DNA from 2 places in the Hydrogenophaga sp. BPS33 genome. Region 1 is predicted to be linked to the other one. Evidence: riboswitches for the same ligand, from Rfam matches in the RefSeq annotation. Region 1 holds a riboswitch; the other holds the start of a gene.
What was found. A riboswitch is a leader RNA that binds a small molecule or an ion and turns the genes downstream of it on or off. The one in region 1 is predicted to bind S-adenosylhomocysteine.

Region 1 (6,257 bases):
GGGGTCATCGCCGTCGGTGGAGGAGTTGCTGAAAACGTTGGCCACGGTCATGCAGGTTTTCTCCTGTCTGTAGACGCATGATCGGGGTTCGACCCTGTAAGGACTTTCGTGGGTGCTGGCATGGTGATGGCGTAGGGTCTGCGGCTCAAGGCTCGGGCTTGCGGCCCCGCTCTCGGCGCGGGCGCTCGCTGCCGCCGCGCTGAGCGCCCCGCTCAAGCGCATCCAGTCGGTCCCAGCAAGCATTCAACGCGATCTGCACCTGCATCTCCACCGTCTTGACGGCGATGCCCATCCGGATCGCCGCTTCGGCGTGGCTCAAGCCATCGAACTTCACCAAGATAAAGGCTTCGCGACAGCGCGGCGGCAGGCTGTCCACGATCGCCGCGATGGCCTCGAAGCGCTGACGCACGGCCAGGGCCGTTTCCGGCTCCAGGGCGGCCGGGCCGGCCTGTTCGTCGACATCGAAGCCGCGACGGTCCGCGTCTTCGTCCAACGGTGCGGCGGCGTCCGCCCCCGCGCGCACCGCGTGGCGGCGGTAACGATCGGTCAGGAGATTGCGCGCGATCCTGTAGAGCAGCGCACGGGGGTCGCGGATCGCCGTGCCCGAACGTTGCGCCGCATACACACGGGCAAAACTTTCCTGCGCCAGGTCGGCCGCGGCGTCGCGGTCCCGCAGCTTGAGCGCCAGGAAGTTGAACAGTTCGCGGTAGTAGTGGTCGAACACGGGTGGGCCAAGGACCAGACAGCAGGAAAGACACCTGGGCGGGCTGGCTGCAGCGTTCGTGGCTGACCCGGGCGATCCCAACGGATCGCGAATGCGCGGAATTATCCCCTACCGACCGGCCTCACAGATTCGGCGCCAACCAGCGCTGCAGTTCCTCGCGCGCCACCGCGCTGCGCGCGGCCAGATCGGCGACCTGATCGTCCGCGATCTTGCCGACGTTGAAGTAGGTGCTCTGCGGGTGCGCCAGGTAAAACCCGCTCACGCTGGCCGCGGGCGTCATGGCCAGGCTTTCGGTCAGGCCCATGCCGATGTCCTCGCACTGCAGCAGCTCGAACATCGGGCGCTTGACCGAGTGGTCCGGGCAAGCCGGGTAGCCCGGCGCCGGGCGGATGCCCTGGTATTTCTCCTTGATCAGCTCTTCGTTGCTCAGCGCCTCATCGGCCACATAGCCCCAGAGATCGGTGCGCACGCGGTGGTGCATGCACTCGGCCAGCGCCTCGGCCATGCGATCGGCAATCGCCTTGAGCATGATGGCGGAGTAGTCGTCGAGGTCGTCGATGAACTGCTTTTCCTTCTTCTCTACGCCCAGGCCGGCGGTGACCGCGAACATGCCCACGTAGTCGTTGGCCACGCCCTTGGGCGCGACGAAGTCGGCCAGGCAGCGGCTGGGCCGCATCACGCCTTCGAACTCGTGTTTCTCGGTCTGCTGGCGCAGGCCGTGCCAGGTCAGCGCGACCTCGCTGCGGCTCTCGTCGGTATAGAGCTCGATGTCGTCGTCGCGCACGCTGTTGGCTGGGTACAGGCCCACCACGGCGCTCGCGCTGAGCCAACGGCCTTCGATCACGCGCTGCAGCATGCGCTTGCCATCGCTGAAGACGCGCCGCGCTTCTTCGCCCACGATCTCGTCCTTGAGGATCTCGGGGAAGGGGCCGGCGAGGTCCCAGGTCTGGAAGAACGGCCCCCAGTCGATGTACTTCGCGATCTCGTGGAGGTCGAAGTTCTTGAACACGCGCCGGCCGATGAACTTGGGGCTCTGCGGCGTGAAGGCGGCCCAGTCGATCGGCGTCTTGTTGGCGCGCGCCTTCTCCAGCGGCCACAGCGGCACCTGTTTCTTGTTGGCGTGCTGTGTGCGCACGCGCTCGTAGTCGGCGTTGACTTCGGCAATGTACGCCGCCGCCTGGTCCGACAGCAGCCCCTGCGCCACGCTCACGCTGCGCGAGGCATCGGGCACGTAGACCACCGGGCCGTCGTAGTGCGGCGCGATCTTCACCGCGGTGTGCACGCGGCTGGTGGTGGCGCCGCCGATGAGCAGCGGGATGCCCTTGCCACGGAAGTGCTCGTCCTTCTGCATCTCGCCGGCCACGTACTGCATTTCCTCCAGGCTGGGCGTGATGAGACCCGAGAGGCCCACGATATCGGCGCCCTCGGCCTTGGCCATGGCGAGGATTTCGTGGCAGGGCACCATCACGCCCATGTTCACCACTTCGTAGTTGTTGCACTGGAGCACCACGGTGACGATGTTCTTGCCGATGTCGTGCACGTCACCCTTGACCGTGGCGATCACGATCTTGCCCTTGGACTTCACATCGCCACCCGCCGCTTCGAGCTGGCGCTTCTCTTCCTCGATGTAGGGCAACAGGTGGGCCACGGCCTGTTTCATCACGCGCGCGCTCTTGACCACTTGCGGCAGGAACATCTTGCCCTGGCCGAACAGGTCGCCGACCACGTTCATGCCATCCATCAGCGGGCCTTCGATCACGTTGAGCGGGCGGCCGCCACCGGCCTTGATCTCCTGCCACATCTCTTCCGTGTCTTCGGTGATGCAGTCGTTGATGCCGCGCACCAGCGCATGCTTGAGGCGCTCGCGGATCGGCAGCGCGCGCCATTCGTTCTTCTTGCTGTCGTCCTTGGCCGAGCCCTTGGCGCTCTCGGCCACCTCCACCAGGCGCTCGCCCGCGTCGGGCCGGCGGTTGAGCACCACGTCTTCCACGCGCTCGCGCAGCTCAGGCTCCAATTCGTCGTACACGCCGACCATGCCGGCATTCACGATGCCCATGTCCATACCGGCCTTGATGGCGTGGTACAGGAACACGGTGTGGATGGCTTCGCGCACCGGATCGTTGCCGCGGAAGCTGAACGACACATTGGACACCCCACCGCTGACTTTCGCGCCGGGCAGGTTCTGCTTGATCCAGCGCGTGGCGTTGATGAAGTCGACCGCGTAGTTGTTGTGCTCTTCGATGCCGGTGGCAATGGCAAAGATGTTGGGGTCGAAGATGATGTCTTCGGGCGGGAAGCCCACCTCGTCCACCAGCACGCGGTAGGCGCGCTCGCAGATCTCGATCTTGCGCTCGTAGGTATCGGCCTGGCCTTTTTCGTCAAAGGCCATCACGACGGCGGCTGCTCCGTAGCGCTTGACCAGGCGCGCCTGGCGCCTGAACTCGTCCAGCCCCTCTTTCATGGAGATCGAGTTGACGACGCCCTTGCCTTGCACGCAGCGCAAGCCGGCTTCGATCACGTCCCACTTGGAGGAGTCCACCATCACCGGCACGCGCGCGATGTCGGGCTCGCCAGCGATCAGGTTGAGAAATCGCACCATCGCGGCCTTGCTGTCGAGCATGGCCTCGTCCATGTTGACGTCGATGATCTGCGCGCCGTTTTCCACCTGCTGGCGCGCCACAGCCAGCGCGTCTTCGAAGCGGCCTTCCAGGATCATGCGGGCGAAGGCCTTGGAGCCGGTGACGTTGGTGCGCTCGCCCACGTTCACGAACAGGCTGCCCGGTTCCACGCGCAACGGCTCCAGGCCGGAGAGCAGCATGGAAGGCACGGAAGGGAGAGAGGCGGATGCGGACATGGGACTCACCAAGACAGGTTGCGGACAACAGACTGGTGAGCGCCGTTTGGGCCTGTTTGCGCCCACTCAAGCCTGACGCACGGTGAGGAGCCTGTGAAAAGCCCGCCGGCGCTGCAACGCTCCTTGAGAGGCGGCGATTTTAGCGTGGCGCCACGCACTTCTTGGCGCAAAGGGCTTCCACAGGGAAGCCTTCACACCTTCTCAGGCCACGGCAGCCCCGTCCCTGGCCGGGTGGGCCTGCGCAAATGCCAGGATCACCTCACGCACGATCTTGCGCTGCGGCACCGGCAGGTTGAGGAAGGCGTCCAGCACCTCGCGCTCCTGGTAACTCAAGCCCTCGTCCCATCGCTTGCGTTGCTCCTGCACACGCTGACGCACCGCTTGGCCAAAGCGCAACACCTCGGGCTCCACGCGCAGGATTTCGGCCAGCACCAGCAGCTTGTCCTGCTCGGGAATCGACTCGCCGCGCAGCCAACGGGCCGCCCCCTGGAACGACACCGAACGGCCCCAGTAACGCGCGTTGAACAAGTTGAGCAGCACGCTGGGCCTGGGCTCCAGGCCCGCCGACACCATCGCATCCCGCAGCCTTTGGGCAAATTCGAGCTTGTGATCCATGCCCTGAACGCTAGTTTTCGGCATTGCGTCACCTCGCCGTCTTGTTATCCCCCTGATACACGTGTTGATTAAGACTCTACCGGCAAAAAAGCGCAGCAGTGCCAGAAAAAAGACGCGGTTCTGATGGCCGGGACACCAGCTCTTGGGACGGCTGGGCCTGAGCAGTACCCACCAAATGAATTTCACGGCATTCGGAAGTATTCACTTACCGCGCTTGCCGTGCGCACGCCCCCAGGAATGCAGCCGCATGAGGCCCATGGTGTGCAACCGGCCACCTGACCGCCCCGGGTCACCCGGAACGACAACGCCGATTTGTCGCAACCAGCCCACGCGGCCTCTGCTGCGCCCGATGCGATGGTCGCCGAATACCCCATGGGATATGAAACCAAGAAGACAGTTGGTCAACGCACTACCTATTGATTAAACTTTCTGAAAAATGTATTCAATCAGGGAGTTTTATGTCCAACAACATACTACCAAGTTCTACAGTCACCACCGACGCGCTGCTGCGGTGGTGGTTCGGCCCTCGCGAGCGCCAGCGCCGCAGCGACCCCGGCTTTCTCGAGCGCCAGCGCCTGGCGATCCTGAACACCATCGGGGCTCACGAGGCACCGAACGCCGCCGCACCTCGGCCCGCCCAACGGGTGCACCGGGTGGGGCTGACCTGCGGTACGGACCAGATCTGCGTCACGCTGGCGCTGCTGATCTGGCAGTTGCTGAACCAGCGCGACGCAAAAGCGGCCCGCACCGACGACGGTCGGTTCACAAGCCACTTCTTGCTCGTGGCACCCCACCCCTGCGTTCGCAGCCGCCTGTTCGACGCGCTCGCCGGCAGGGCCTCGGCAGGCGGTTACGGCGAGCGCCATTTCGACAACTCCGATCTGGTGCGGCTGGCGCCCACGCTCATTCCGCAGGACCGCCGCGAGGAGGTGTTCGACTTCATGCGCCGTCACACGGGCACGGGAACCCGGGCCATGCGCCAAGCCCAGGGTGATGGTGTGGTGGCCGTCACCGATGGCCGCCTGGAAGCGCTGGAATGCCTCGCGCGCCTGTCACCCGATGCCATGGTGTTCGACGACGAGACGCGTGCGCCGTATTGCGCACGCGGCGAAGGCCCGCTCACCGGACAGGCGTGGCGCCATCATCTGCGGCGCGTCGCCATGTCGCGCAACGGCTGCGGCGTGCAAGTCGTGTTCACGGCGGATGCGCCCGACACCGGCGCTCCCTCGGCACCCGCAACGTCTCCCTACCCGGGATGAACGGGAATCACCCGGCGCGCCGGCCGCTCGGCCCGCGCGCGCAGTTGCCCGCAACCGCCCTCCACGTCCTGCCCGGCCGACTGGCGCAGCTTGGTGAGCACGCCGCGCTGGTGCAGGCGCCGCGCGATGGCACTGGCGCGTTCCGCGCTCGGGCGCTGGTAGGGCAGGTCGTCGACCGTGTTGTACGGGATCATGTTGAGGATGGCGTACTTGCCGTGCAGCAAGCGTGCCACGTCCTCGATGTCGCCGTCGCCGTCGTTGATGCCCGCGAGCAAGGTCCACTGGTATTGAATCGGATAACCGGTGGTGCGCGCGTACGCTTCGCCAGCGGCCACCAGCTCCTGCGGGCTCATGCGGGGCGCTCGCGGCAGCAGCTGTTCGCGCAATTCGGCCCGGGTGGTGTGCAGCGAGAGTGCCAATGCAGGCTTGACGCGGCCGCGCGGCAGCGCCTCGAATACGCGCGGATCGCCCACGGTGGAGAACACCAGGTTCTTGTGGCCGATGTTGCCCACCGTGCCGAGCAGGTCGATCGCCTCGAGCACGTTGTCCAGGTTGTGCGCGGGCTCGCCCATGCCCATGAACACCACCCTCTTCACCCGGCGGCGGCCGCGCGCAAGCGCCACTTGCGCCACGATCTCGGCGCTGCCGACCTGGCGCACCAGACCGCTCTTGCCGGTCATGCAGAACACACAGCCCACCGCACAGCCGACCTGGGTGGACACACACAGGCCGTCGCGCGGCAGCAGCACGCTCTCCACGGTCTGGCCATCGGCCAACGCCACCAGCAGCCGCGCCGAGCCGTCCT
Region 2 (6,257 bases), 540 kb from region 1:
GCTCATGGCCAGCACATTGGAGGAGTCGCCGACGTCGAAATTCACACTCGTGTACGGCAACCGGCGCATGGGCAGCGTGATGTTCAACGAAGCCTTGCAGGACCTCAAGGACCGCTACGCCAGCCGGCTCACGCTGATCCACATCCTCTCGCGCCAGGCCCAGGAGGTGCCTTTGCTCGAAGGCCGCATCGATGCCGACAAGGTGCGCGCGCTCATCGCCACGCTGCTGCCGGTGGCAAGCATGGACGAGGTCTTCATCTGCGGCCCCGAAGCCATGATCGAGGCCACCGAGAAAGCCCTGCTCGACGCGGGCGTGCGGCCCGATCGTGTGCACACCGAGCGCTTCACCTCCCCCACGCTGGACGCCCTGCCCGACGCGCAGCGCCGTGCGATCGTGCTCGGCCATCCGGCGGAGCGGGCCGAGGGCGAGGTCGCTCTGACCGTGGTGCTCGACGGCAAGCCGCACGAGCTGCGCATGAACCGCGACGAACGTGTGCTCGACGTGGCGCTGAACGCCGGCCTGGACCTGCCCTGGTCGTGCCGCGGCGGTGTCTGCTGCACCTGCCGCGCCAAGGTGCTGGAAGGCGCGGTGCAGATGGACAAGAACTTCACACTCGAACCGTGGGAAACCGACAAGGGTTTCGTGCTGAGTTGCCAGGCCCGTCCGACCAGCGAGCGGGTCGTGGTCAGTTACGACGAAAGGTGAGCGCGCTTACTGGCGGAACACGAGCACCGGCGCCACGCCGGTCTGGATCAGGCCGAGCGCGCTGGCCGCAGCGCGGCTGAGATCGATCACGCGGCCTTTGGTGAACGGCCCGCGGTCGTTGATGCGCACCGTTACCTCCTTGCCGGTGCGCGCATGCCGCACGCGCACCAAGGTGCCGAAGGGCAAGGTCTTGTGGGCTGCGGTGAGTTCGTTCTGGTCGAAGGCTTCACCGCTGGCCGTGCGCCGGCCGTGGAACTGCGCGCCGTACCAGGAGGCCATGCCGCGCTCGAACACCTCGCCGTCGTCGGGCGCCTGCGGCAAGGGAGAGGACGCCGACGACGGATCGCCCGCCTCGTCATCCGACGGCGCGCGCGTGGCGCAGCCGCCCAGCCACAGCACGCAAGCCAGTGCGAGGATGAGCGCTGGCCGCAAACGCATCACAGGCCCAGGCGCTGGACGATGTCCGTCGTGGCAGTGCTTTGGTTCATGGTGTAGAAGTGCAGACCGGGCACACCGCCGGCACGCAGACGATCGCACAGATCGCTCACCACGTCGAGACCGAACGATTTGATCGATGCCGTGTCGTCGCCAAACGCCTGCAACCGCATGCGGATCCAACGCGGGATCTCGGCGCCGCAGGCGTCGGAGAAGCGCATGAGTTGCGTCGAACTGGTGATGGGCATGATGCCGGGCACCACCGGCACGTCCACGCCCGCACCCTGCAGATCGTCGACGAAACGGAAGTAGGCGTCGCTGTTGAAGAAGTACTGCGTGATGCCCGAGTCCGCGCCGGCCTTCACCTTGGCGGCGAAGGCGTCCAGGTCGGACTGGGGCGTTTTCGCCTGCGGATGCGTCTCGGGGTAGGCGGCCACCTCGATGTGGAAGGTGTCGCCGGTCTCGGCGCGCACAAAGGCCACGAGGTCGCTCGCGTAACGGAACTCACCGCCCATGCCGTAGCCACTGGGCAGGTCACCGCGCAGCGCGACGATTCGGCGAATGCCGGCGGCCTTGTAGGCCGCCAGGCGTTCGCGGATGCTCTCGCGCGACTGGCCAATGCAGCTCAGGTGCGGCGCGGCCGGCACGCCCTCGCCCATGATCTCGGTGACGGCCTGCAGCGTGCCGTCCTGCGTCGAACCACCGGCGCCAAACGTCACCGAGCAGAACTCGGGCTTGAGCGCATACAGCTGCTGGCGCACCGCGCGCAGCTTGACCGCGCCTTCGGGCGTCTTGGTCGGGAAGAATTCCAGGCTGATCGGAAGACCCATCGTCTTGTCCTTACATCACTTGCTCGCACACACAAAAAATTCGCGGTTGCCGTCGCCGCCAGCGATCGGGCTGTCGAAGTAGTCGCGCACCGTCAGACCGTGGTCGGCACAGGCCTGTTCGATGCGCTCGCGCACCCGAACGTAGCTCGTCGCGTCCTTCACCAGACCGCCCTTGCCGATGTGCTCGGGCTGCAATTCGAATTGCGGCTTGACCAGCATCAGCAGATGCCCGCCGGGCGCCAGCAGCGGCACCACAGCAGGCCACACCAGCGTCTGCGAGATGAACGACAGATCGCCCACGATCAACTCGAACGGGGGCGGACCGCCAGCCTGCGCCAACACCTCGGCGCTCAGCTCGCGCGCATTGCACTTCTCCAGGCAGACCACGCGCGCGTCGCCTCGCAGCGACGGGTGCAACTGGCCTTGCCCCACGTCCACGCCCACCACCCGCGCGGCGCCGCGCTGCAGCAGGCAGTCGGTGAAACCACCGCTGCTCTGCCCCACGTCGAGACAGCGCAGGCCGGTCACGTCCAGCCCGGTGTGCTTCAGCGCCCCTTCGAGCTTGAGACCACCGCGCGAGACATAGCGCGTTTCCGCCGTGTCCAGCAAGCGCAGCTCCACCGTCTCGCGCAGCTCCTCGCCGTTCTTGGTGATCGCACGCCATTCCTGAGCCGGCAAGCGCCACTGCACGCCCGCCGCGATCAAGCGCTGGGCTTGCGAACGGGAATTCGCAAGCCCACGTTCAACGAGAAGTTGGTCGGCGCGCATCGATGACAAGCCAAATGGAGGCGTAGCGAGCGGCCGTCAGCCGAGGCGCGGGGGGATCCGCAGACCGGAACGTAGCAGCGCTACGTGAGGATCTGCGGAAGGACCCGCAACGAAGGATCACGGCCGCGCAGTAGCCGACCGGTTCAGTACCTGTAGGTGTCCGGCTTGTACGGGCCGGCCTTGTTCACGCCGATGTAGGCGGCCTGCTCGTCCGTCAGCTCGGTCAACATCGCGCCGACCTTCTTCAGGTGCAAACGCGCCACCTTCTCGTCCAGGTGCTTGGGCAGCACGTAGACCTCGCCCACCTTGTACTTCTGCGGCTGCGTGAACAGTTCGATCTGCGCGATGGTCTGGTTCGCAAACGAGCTCGACATCACGAAGCTGGGGTGGCCGGTGCCGCAGCCCAGGTTCACCAGGCGACCCTTGGCCAGCATGATGATCTTCTTGCCATCGGGGAATTTGACGTGGTCCACCTGCGGCTTGATCTCTTCCCACTCGTACTTCTCGATCGAGGCGATGTCGATCTCGTTGTCGAAGTGGCCGATGTTGCAGACGATGGCCTGGTCCTTCATCGCCGCCATGTGGTCGTGCGTGATGATGGATTTGTTGCCGGTGGTGGTGACGAAGATGTCGGCCTTGTCGGCGGCGTATTCCATGGTCACGACCTTGTAGCCTTCCATCGCGGCCTGCAGGGCGTTGATGGGATCGATTTCGGTCACCCAGACTTGCGCGGACAGGGCACGCAGCGCCTGTGCCGAGCCCTTGCCCACGTCACCGTAGCCGGCCACCACGGCGACCTTGCCGGCGATCATCACGTCGGTGGCGCGCTTGATGCCGTCGACCAGCGATTCGCGGCAGCCGTAGAGGTTGTCGAACTTGCTCTTGGTCACCGAGTCGTTCACGTTGATGGCGCGGAACGGCAGCGTGCCCTTGGCGCTCATTTCCTTCAGGCGGTGCACGCCGGTGGTGGTCTCTTCGGTCACGCCGATGATCTGCGCGGCCTTGCGGGTGTACCAGGTCGGGTCTTGCGCGAGCTTGGCCTTGATGGCGGCGAACAGGCAGGTCTCTTCTTCGCTGGTGGGCTTGCTGATCACCGAGGCGTCCTTCTCGGCCTTCTGGCCCAGGATCATGAGCAGGGTGGCGTCGCCGCCATCGTCCAGGATCATGTTCGGGCCTTCGCCTTCGGTGCCGGCGGCGCCGAATTCAAAGATACGGTGGGTGAAGTCCCAGTACTCGGCCAGGGTTTCGCCCTTGTGCGCGAACACCGGCGTGCCTTGCGCCACCAGGGCGGCAGCGGCGTGGTCTTGCGTGGAGAAGATGTTGCACGAGGCCCAGCGCACGTTCGCGCCCAGGGCTTGCAAGGTTTCGACCAGCACCGCGGTCTGGATCGTCATGTGGATCGAACCGGTGATGCGCGCGCCCTTGAGCGGCTGCGACGGCGCGAACTCTTCGCGGATGGCCATCAGGCCGGGCATTTCGGTTTCGGCGATCTTGATTTCCTTGCGGCCCCAGGCGGCGAGGGAAATGTCGGCGATGGCGCTGTCGGTTGCCGCCGGGGTATTCAGACGTGCATTCATGGTGGTTTCGCTCCGTTAAGGATGGACAAACCACATCGCGCACTGAGTAAAAAGGGACTCATCGCACGGATGTGGATGAGCGTGGTTGCATGGATGGTCCGAGCCTCACGCCCCGCTGCCGATGGTGTCGGTGGGGGCGCTGCAACGCTCCTCGGATCGCGGAATTCTAACGCAGAGGGGGCGATCTGCCCCATGCCGCGCGTCGCCGATGGCACCGTCGGCGAACAGGCCCCGTGCGACACTGCCCGCCTCCCATGCAGACGAATCCCCTCTCCCTCTGGCCCGCCGAGGCCCGTGCCCGCATCTGCGGCGTGTTGACCGACATCGACGACACGCTCACCACCGAGGGTGGCATCACGCCCGATGCGCTGGACGCCCTGCACCGCCTGCACACGGCGGGCGTGCCGGTGTTTGCCATCACCGGGAGGCCCGCGGGCTGGAGCGAAGGATTTGCTCTGGCCTGGCCGGTGAAGGCCATCGTGGCGGAGAACGGCGCGGTCGCGTTGTGGCGCGGCGAGGCCGGCGAGCTGCGCCGCGCTTACCTGCAGGACGCGGCCACCCGCGCGCTCAACTTCGACCAGCTGCAAGCAGCGGCCCGGCGCGTGCTGGCCGAAGTGCCCGGCACGCGGCTGGCCACCGACAGCCCCGGGCGCGAGACCGACATCGCCATCGACCACAGCGAGTTCGCGCATCTGAGCGAAGCGGACATCGCGCGCGTGGTGCACGTCATGAAGGACCAGGGCCTCAACGCCACCGTGAGCTCGATCCACATCAACGGCTGGATCGGTGCGCACGACAAGCTCGCGGGCGCCCGCTGGATCGTGCGCGCGCAGCTTGACCGCGCACTCGACGACGAGCTCGACCGCTGGGTCTACGTGGGCGATTCGACCAACGACGCGCGCATGTTCCAGCACTTTCCGCACAGCGTGGGTGTGGCCAACATCGCGCGCTTTTGGGATGTGCTGACGCACAAGCCACGCTACCTCGCGGAAAAGGAACGCGGCGCGGGTTTCGCGCAGGTGGTCGATGCGGTGCTGAGCGCACGGAGGGTCGTGCAGTGAGCGAGCACCCGATTCCGCCGCACAACCCGGCCGCGCTGCCCACCCATTCGGCCAGCGAGGCGCGCCTGGGCCTGGTGGCCATCTTCGGTTCCACCTTCTTCGAGCTGGTGGGCTATTTCATGCTCACGCCGCTGCTCTTGTTGCGGCTGAAAGCGGGCGGCGAATCGACCGCGCTGGCCGGCGTGTTCGCCGCCAGCGGCTGGCTCGGCATTTTCTTCATGACGCCCTTTGCCTCCGCGATCACACAGCGCCTGGGCCGGCGGCCCACGCTGTGGCTGGCGGCGCTCATTCCGGTAATTGCCACCGCCGGCTTCGCCCTCACGCCGGTGCTGTGGCTGTGGTTCGCTCTCAAGATCGCTGCCGGCATGGCCTCCGGCCTGCGCTGGGTGCTGGCCGAGGCGATCGTGGCCGAGTTCTCGCCGCCGGGACAACGTGGGCGCTACGTGGGCATTTTCGAAACCATGGTGGGCGTCACCTTCATCGTCGGGCCGCTGATGCTGGCATGGGTGGGTGCCGAGAGCGACGCCGCCTTGTGGATCGCGCTGGGCTTCATGACGCTGGGCCTGCTGTGGAGCCTGGTCATTCCGCGCCTGCCGGATGCGGCCGATGCACACAGCGCCAAGGTCGGTCTCTCGGGCGTGTGGCACGCGCTGCTGGCGCATCCGCTCATCATGACCGTGGGCTTCGTCGGCGGCTTCTTCGAGAGCGGGCTTACGTCCATCCTGCCGCTCTATGGCCTGGCACTCGGCCTGGGTGCCACTGTGGCGGCGCTGCTGGTCTCGGCCAGCGGCCTGGGCAGCGCGGTCATGATGCTGCCCGCCGGCGTGCTGGCCGATCGCATGGCCCATCACCCGCAACAGCGCTGGGGCGACGGGCGCGC

Region 2: another riboswitch for S-adenosylhomocysteine. It lies ahead of ahcY (adenosylhomocysteinase); the one in region 1 lies ahead of metH (methionine synthase).

What each region holds. Positions count from the first base shown of each region.
Region 1 covers NZ_CP044549.1:304,229-310,485, reverse strand. The annotation lists gene F9K07_RS01460 (FecR family protein) at 1-51, opposite strand, end outside; gene F9K07_RS01455 (sigma-70 family RNA polymerase sigma factor) at 146-724, opposite strand; gene metH (methionine synthase) at 846-3,542, opposite strand; S-adenosyl-L-homocysteine riboswitch at 3,609-3,709, opposite strand; gene F9K07_RS01445 (transcriptional regulator) at 3,780-4,193, opposite strand; gene F9K07_RS01440 (hypothetical protein) at 4,652-5,452, shown strand; gene F9K07_RS01435 (RNA methyltransferase) at 5,440-6,257, opposite strand, start outside.
Region 2 covers NZ_CP044549.1:839,512-845,768, reverse strand. The annotation lists gene F9K07_RS04085 (2Fe-2S iron-sulfur cluster-binding protein) at 1-706, shown strand, start outside; gene F9K07_RS04080 (septal ring lytic transglycosylase RlpA family protein) at 713-1,144, opposite strand; gene metF (methylenetetrahydrofolate reductase [NAD(P)H]) at 1,144-1,971, opposite strand; gene F9K07_RS04070 (TlyA family RNA methyltransferase) at 1,987-2,739, opposite strand; gene ahcY (adenosylhomocysteinase) at 2,883-4,316, opposite strand; S-adenosyl-L-homocysteine riboswitch at 4,387-4,475, opposite strand; gene F9K07_RS04060 (HAD-IIB family hydrolase) at 4,571-5,377, shown strand; gene F9K07_RS04055 (MFS transporter) at 5,374-6,257, shown strand, end outside.